DNA from 2 places in the Terribacillus sp. FSL K6-0262 genome. Region 2 is predicted to be linked to the other one. Evidence: predicted binding sites of a transcription regulator. Region 2 holds the regulator's gene; the other holds the start of a gene.
What was found. The regulator Rex, encoded in region 2, represses fermentation and respiration genes when NADH is low (regulators of the CRP and FNR family bind a similar motif). The targets are predictions, from matches to a motif close to TTGTGAAATATTTCACAA.
Positions count from the first base shown of each region.

Region 1 (3,759 bases), 460 kb from region 2:
GGCAGCGTTCACGCAATGTGTCCATCAACCGTAGTGTACCGAAGATAAGGCCATGCCATGCACAAAGCATGGTGAGTGTCACACCGCCAAGAACGGTATAAAAGTTGATGACATCGGATACTCCGGCATGCATTGTCATATTTTCGTCAATCGGCACTCCTTGAATCAAGGCTGTGAACATGATGCCGAAAGTAAGCGGCGGGATGATGCTGCCAAACAGAATCACCCAGTCCCATGTTTTTCGCCAAGTCGGATGCTCCGCTTTGCCGCGGAACTCGAACGCAACACCGCGCCCGATCAATCCGAAGAGAATGAACGCGAAACAGAGATAAAATCCGCTCAGCATGGATGCATACCAATTTGGGAATGCAGCGAACATCGCACCGATCGCTGTGATCAGCCATACTTCATTGGCATCCCAGTATGGACCGATTGAATTGATGAACGCGCGTCTTTCCAAATCATTTTTGGCTACAAACTTACTTGCCATTCCGACTCCGAAGTCGAAGCCTTCCAGGAAGAAGAAGCCAACGAACAAGACAGCAACGAGAATGAACCAGAATTCATTAAGAGAAAGCATGTTGACCCTCCTTCGTGAACGGATCTGCAATCGGGTCTGTCTTCTCGATATCGTGGTCCGGCCCTTTCTTGATTTCACGGACGAACAAAGTGATCATGACCGCAAACAAGATCAGATACAAAACAGAGAAAGTGATGAGGGAGAATAATACTTCTCCTGCAGTCACCCCTGCGCTGACTGCATCCTCTGTTTTCATATAACCGAATACAACCCATGGCTGACGACCAATTTCCGTCATGATCCAGCCTGCCGAACTTCCGATGAATGGGAAGCTGATGGCTATGATCATCAAACGCAGATACCATTTACTATTGATAAGTTTTTTACGTGCATACAAGTACGCTCCCCAGATGGTAAGGGCAGCTATTGCACCGCCAAGTACAGACATGACACGGAAACTCCAGAATGTCGTTTTGACCGGCGGCATGTAATTGCCAGGTCCATATAGATCTTCATAACGTTCCTGAAGTGTATTCATACCTTCGACCGAACCTTTGAATTCCCCATAAGATAAGAAACTCAACAGGTACGGAATTTTTAGCTCGCCCGAATTTTCTTTCGCTTCTGTATCGATATTGGCGAAAACAGTCCATGGAGCCGGATCGGCACTGTCTTCCCAAAGGCCTTCACTGGCAGCCATTTTCATCGGCTGTGTTTCCACAAGATATAGTGCCTGTTCGTGCCCGGACAGCGCAATACCGATACCGCTGATCAAACCGACGATGATCGCCACTTTAAAGGAACCTTTATAGAATTCCACATGCTTCTTACGCAGGAATGCGATGGCACTTATACCGGTGATGAACAAGGCTCCGGTTGCAAATGATCCCAAGATAGTATGCGGGAATTCAACCCAAAGCTGGCCATTTGTCAGGATTGCCAAGAAATCATTCATTTCCAATCTGCCATTTTGCAGTACTTCCCCTACTGGATGCTGCATGAATGAGTTGGCTGACAGGATGAAGAATGCGGAGAAAATCGTACCTAAGGAAACAAGCCAAATACATAGGGCATGCACCCATTTCGGCAGACGATCCCAGCCGAAAATCCACAAACCAAGGAAGGTGGATTCCATGAAGAATGCCAATAATGCTTCTATTGCAAGCGGTGCACCGAAGACATCCCCTACGAAACGGGAATATTCCGACCAGTTCATTCCAAATTGGAATTCCTGCAGTATACCGGTCACGACACCGACTGCAAAGTTGATCAGGAATAAATGTCCCCAGAACTTCGCCATTTTTTTGTACTTATCATCTTTTTTGACAACGTACAGAGTTTCCATGATTGCTATGATGAATGCCAATCCTATACTCAATGGAACGAATAGGAAATGGAACAATGTCGTTGATGCAAACTGGATTCGCGAAAGCTCTACAACATCCATTTTGCCGCCTTCTTTCTTTGTCATATTTTATCGGAAACTATGTGAAATTAGTCACATTGTCCTGTTACGTTTAGTATACTCCCCTATTCCTATTTGTGATTGTGAAATATTGAACAAATTGTGGCGTAATCGTCACAGCTTTGTTAACAAATAAAAAAATCCCTTTGGAAAGGGATTTTCTAGTAGTTCATATAAAATGATCGTAGGTAATTAATTCCTTGATGCATCCGCTAATAAACGGCTGATCGCGAAGTTTGCAGCTTCTGGCAAACCAAGCGTGAGAGCCTGCTTTAAGTATGAAGGATCTGCAAGGCCATTGCTATGAAAATAGTCTTCCATCAAAGCTCGCTTTTTTTCCTTGCCTGGCAATAGCCAATACATCACATACCAAGCTTCCATACTGCCCAGCGGCAGCAAGCCATCCTTTGTTTGTTCCTTGATGGCAGTGAATGGCATTTGGATGACATTGGTTTCATATAGAATTGCAAAGTCAGTCATCAAATCCACCTGCAAACCATCCGACATCCCGAAGGTTATGCAAGCTCTTGTTAAAAAGATACCTTGGGCAGGTTTATCTTCATATGTGACAGCACTTGCCTGAAGCACTTCCTTCGCGCAAGCAAAGCACTCTCTTTCAACTAGTATATCGACATCATTCGGGCATACAGGCAGTCCTTTCAGATACAGGAGGAGCGAACCGCCGATAGCATAGGAGATACCGCGGGCTTCCAGTAATTCCAAAACTGGTTTGAAATGCAATGCATCGTCTTCCTTCCAGTGTATTATAAGTCTTTGATATACCAAACATCACATGCGTAATGCTCCGTTTCACTTAATGGCTTGTCCATACGCCGAAATCCATTCTTCAGATAAAAGCGGTTTGCAGCGGCCATACTGCTTAACGTTTCAAGATAACAGCGACGATAATGCCGGCGGGCAAAGGTAAGGGCTGTCTGCAATAAATCATGGGCTATACCTGTTCCGCGCGTATCTTTGGCCGCATACATCTTTTGAAGCTCACAAACTTCCGGATGTCCGGGAATGGGCCCGATTCCGCAGCCCGCAACGATCTTACCTTCCTGCTCCACCACCCAATATCTCGAGCCTGGCTTCTGATACAGGGAATGGAAACGGCCAAGATCAGGATCACTCCAGGCTGTTCCTGGCTTATCGGCTCCGAATTCTTTCAAGCAAGTCCGAATCAGCTGCTCGACTGGCTGATTATCTCTCTCAGCTATTTCTCTGATGTTCATCTTTCCACCCCTTAAGCTTCCCTTTCAAAGATCAGTTCGATGCTGAGTGCCATCCCATCATAACCCGGAATTGGGTTCATGCTATGTAAACGCCAGCCATCCCGGGCATATTCTTGGACAACTTTCCGATAATCCTTCTTCATCTTCCCGGTTAATGCTTTCATCTCAATTGTTTCAAACGCATATGTCATCATATCTGTTCCCCCTTTTCCTCTATTACGGTTTAGTCTGCCAAAAAGTTTCCTACAGCCTCTTCACCAAATAGGATTGGGTACAGCCGATTGGGTGATCCTCCACCTTACCGAACACTATATAGCCATGCTTCTGATAGAATCCCAAGCCCATTGATTTCCATGCCGCATGGACAAGCTCTGCCTCCTCCGTGTACTTCCAGAAGCGGTGTCATCCACGAATACGTACAGAACCATAAAGCAGCTATCCTCATTTTATGAACGAGCGTTTTCTTCATTTAATTCCCACCTTATTTTACCATCAAAAATGGATACAAAAAAAACCAGACATATCAGTGTGATGTCTGG
Region 1 covers NZ_CP150277.1:685,225-688,983, forward strand. Annotated here, with positions in the region: gene cydB (cytochrome d ubiquinol oxidase subunit II) at 1-580, opposite strand, end outside; gene MHI54_RS03445 (cytochrome ubiquinol oxidase subunit I) at 567-1,967, opposite strand; gene MHI54_RS03450 (hypothetical protein) at 2,178-2,726, opposite strand; gene MHI54_RS03455 (GNAT family N-acetyltransferase) at 2,750-3,220, opposite strand; gene MHI54_RS03460 (DUF4177 domain-containing protein) at 3,232-3,414, opposite strand; gene MHI54_RS03465 (hypothetical protein) at 3,519-3,689, opposite strand.
Region 1: MHI54_RS03445 (cytochrome ubiquinol oxidase subunit I) is a predicted target of Rex. The motif match lies at 2,007-2,024, and genes of this name have one in related genera.

Region 2 (3,759 bases):
GGCTTGTACAGTCATTTTTCCGCCTCCATGACAAAGCTTCTGACAGCTTCATTCCCCGGATCATCCAATAATTCAATGGCCCCCGCTTCGGCAATTCCCCCATCCATCATGACCCAGACTTCATCGGCCACCGACTGTGCCTGCTGAAGGCTATGCGTGATCCAGATGACAGTGGTTCCATGCTCTTTATTGATCCGTTTAATGAGATTCTCGATATCCTGCTTGGAAACTCGGTCCAAAGAAGATGTGATCTCATCCAGCAGCAGGATTTCCGGCTTGTTCAGCAATGTCCGGGCGATGGAGACCTTTTGCTTTTGCCCGCCTGACAAATCCCTGCTGTTTTGATCCAATATATCCCGCTCCAGTCCCACTAACCTGGTGATTTGTTCTGCCCTGTCATTTGACAGCCCCTTTCCAGCTAACTGCAGCGGCAATTCCAAATTATCCCGGACACTGCCCTCAAGCATGATTGCCTGCTGGAGGACGACGCCCACATGACGGCGCAGGGCAACCGGATCATACTGTGCAATATCCTTTCCATCGATCAGGATGCTCCCGCTTGTTGGTGACAGCATACCATTGCATAACCGAAAAAGTGATGTCTTTCCAGCACCTGAGGGGCCAATGACTGCTGTAATCCTGCCTTTGGTGAAGCTGCCCGTTACATTGCGGATGATTTCATGCTTATTTATTTCATACGTCACTTTCTGTAAAGTGATGGCGGCTTGCTGGCACATTCTTTTACGTCCCTTCTTTTCCTGATACCTTTCCCCAGTCTAACCGAGTAAAACGCATTAAGGAAGTATGATCATCAGTGAATTTATGTAAGAAAAAACACCTCTGCTTGAGAGGTGCGGGAATTGGAATTAATAGTGCTTCAAAAAATAAACCAATGACTGCAATTCGATTGCCAGATCGATATGATGCACACGGATATTGCTGGGCACTGCGATACGCGCAGGGGTAAAATTCAGGATTCCGGCAATACCGCATTCGACAAGGCGGTCCGTGATTGCTTGGGCAGCATGCGCCGGCACCGTCAGGATAGCTGCGCTTACATTGCCGATATATTTCTCTAAGTCATCGATATGGTAGACGGGGACCCCGCCGATATTATGATCCACTTTTCCGGGATCGGTATCGAATGCCATTTCGATTTTTGTATTGTTATTTTTCGTGAAATTATAATGCAGGAATGCTGTACCAAGATTACCGACCCCGATAAGTGCCACTTTCGTGATCTCGTCTTGATCCAGTGTCTTCCGGAAGAAGTTCAGCAAGTACTCTACATTATAGCCATAGCCCTTTTTGCCAAGTGCTCCGAAATAGGAAAAGTCACGGCGGATTGTGGCCGAGTCGACTTTCACCGATTCACTGAGTTCCTTCGAGGAAACCCTTGTTTTGCCTTGCAGATGCAGGCTGTTAAGGAACCGATAATAAAGGGGCAGCCGCTTTGCCGTAGCTTTTGGTATTTTATTTTGATCCATATACATGCTCATTTTTCCTCCTAAAGCCTGCAGCTTCCAAAAGCGAACTTCGTGCAGCCATGCAGCTGGTCAAAAAGGCCTCTCGGACTAGAACAGCATGGTTCTGTTACCTTTTCTGAATATGACCAGCCCCATTCCGAGTAGACGGTATGATGGGTTGCAGACAGGTTCCCTTCCGGCATCTGCAAGGAGTTACAGATGCTGCCTGCGGCTTCGTCCTTGAATTGTTACGATATGATACTTTCACAAAGTACGATTATAGTTAACACCTTATTCTAACAGATAAGAGAAGGAAAGTCTTGTACAGATTCACAAAGAAGATGAGATTGGGGCATCTTGTCTCCATTTTAACAAATCCATTCACGATGTCCATCCGCATGAAAGCGTATACGCGCAGGAATTCGGCGCTTGCTACTGTTTTGTCACATAGGATACACTGATAGTATGAGGTGAACAAGATGATTTTATTGCAAGCGAACAATATTACAAAACTATTTGGCGCAGATGTCATTTTATCAAATATAAAGCTGGAAGTACAAACACAGGATCGTTTGGCCATCGTCGGTCGCAACGGTGCCGGTAAATCGACATTGCTGAAGATCCTGGCAGGGGAGTTGAGTTCTGACGAGGGGAATGTATTCCTGTCAAAAGATGCTACCCTAGGTTATTTGGAACAGCATACAGGCTTGGAGTCCGAAAAGAGCATCTTGGAGGAAATGAAGACCGTCTTTGCTGATTTGATCCAGCAGGAAGAAGAATTACGCCGTCTGGAAGCAAAGATGGGCGACCCCGATCTTATTTCCGATGAAGCGGCTTACCAGCAGCTATTGACGAATTATGATACAAAACAGCAGGCTTTCCGCCTGAATGGAGGCTATCAATATGAAGCGGATATCCGCTCCGTATTGAACGGGCTTAATTTCGGCGATAAAGATCTGTCCACCCCTATCGGTTCCTTGAGCGGCGGACAGAAAACCCGGCTTGCCTTAGGGAAGCTGCTGCTTCAAAAACCGGATGTATTGATACTGGATGAGCCGACCAACCATCTGGACATTTCCACGCTGGACTGGCTGGAAGGTTATTTGAGCAGCTATCAGGGAGCTGTCGTAGTCGTATCGCACGACCGTTATTTCCTCGACAAAACAGTCAATACCGTCATTGAGATAGCCCATAATCACTCTGTCCGTTATAAAGGAAATTACAGCAGCTATCTGGAACAGAAAGCTGCCAATTTTGAACGGGAAATGAAGCAATACGAAAAGCAGCAGGCCGAAATCAAAAAGATGGAGGAATTCGTCCAAAAGAATATTGCCCGTGCTACAACCACCAAACGGGCTCAAAGCAGACGCAAGCAACTGGAAAAAATGGAACGAATCGATCGTCCGCTCCAGGATGCATCATCTGCAAGACTCACATTCGATATCGATAGACGCAGCGGGAATGATGTATTGAAAGTGAAGGACTTGGCTTATCAATACCCGGAGAGTGCCTCCCCTGTCTTCGAGCATGTCACCTTCCATATGAACCGTCAGGATCGCATTGCCCTTACTGGTCCGAACGGAACTGGTAAAACGACATTGCTCAAGACAATCATCGGAAAGCTTCCCGCTAAATCCGGACAAGTAGAGCTGGGTACCGGCGTCAGCATCGGATATTATGATCAGGAACAGACTGAACTCCATTCTTCCAAGACCGTTCTGGCTGAGCTTTGGGATGAATATCCGCTTATGGACGAAAAGGATATCCGGACCATCCTCGGTAATTTCCTATTCACTGGCGATGACGTCCTGAAAGTGGTCAATACATTGAGCGGTGGGGAAAAAGCCCGCCTCGCACTGGCCAAGCTCATGATGCAGAAATCGAATCTGTTAATCATGGATGAACCTACCAACCACTTGGATCTGGATAGCAAGGAAGTATTGGAGAGTGCATTGGCTGATTACCCTGGCACCATCCTCTTTGTCTCCCATGACCGATACTTTATGAACAAAATTGCCACACAGGTGCTGGAACTTGCAGACAAACAGATAGTTTCCTACCTAGGCAACTATGATTATTTCCTTGAGAAGAAGCAGGAGCAGCAGGAAATTGCGGAATTGGAGGCATCTGCTGCAGAAACGAAGCAGTCATCTGCCAGACAGGAGAATAAATCCACTTATCACCAGGACAAGGCACTCAAGCGGGAAATCCGGAAACGCGAAAGACGCATTGCCGAGCTGGAAGAAAAGATCGCCGAATTGGAGACAGAGATCGAAAGCAATGAGACATTGCT
Region 2 covers NZ_CP150277.1:1,140,432-1,144,190, forward strand. Annotated here, with positions in the region: gene fetB (iron export ABC transporter permease subunit FetB) at 1-15, opposite strand, end outside; gene MHI54_RS05810 (phosphate ABC transporter ATP-binding protein) at 12-737, opposite strand; gene MHI54_RS05815 (redox-sensing transcriptional repressor Rex) at 867-1,493, opposite strand; gene MHI54_RS05820 (ABC-F family ATP-binding cassette domain-containing protein) at 1,946-3,759, shown strand, end outside.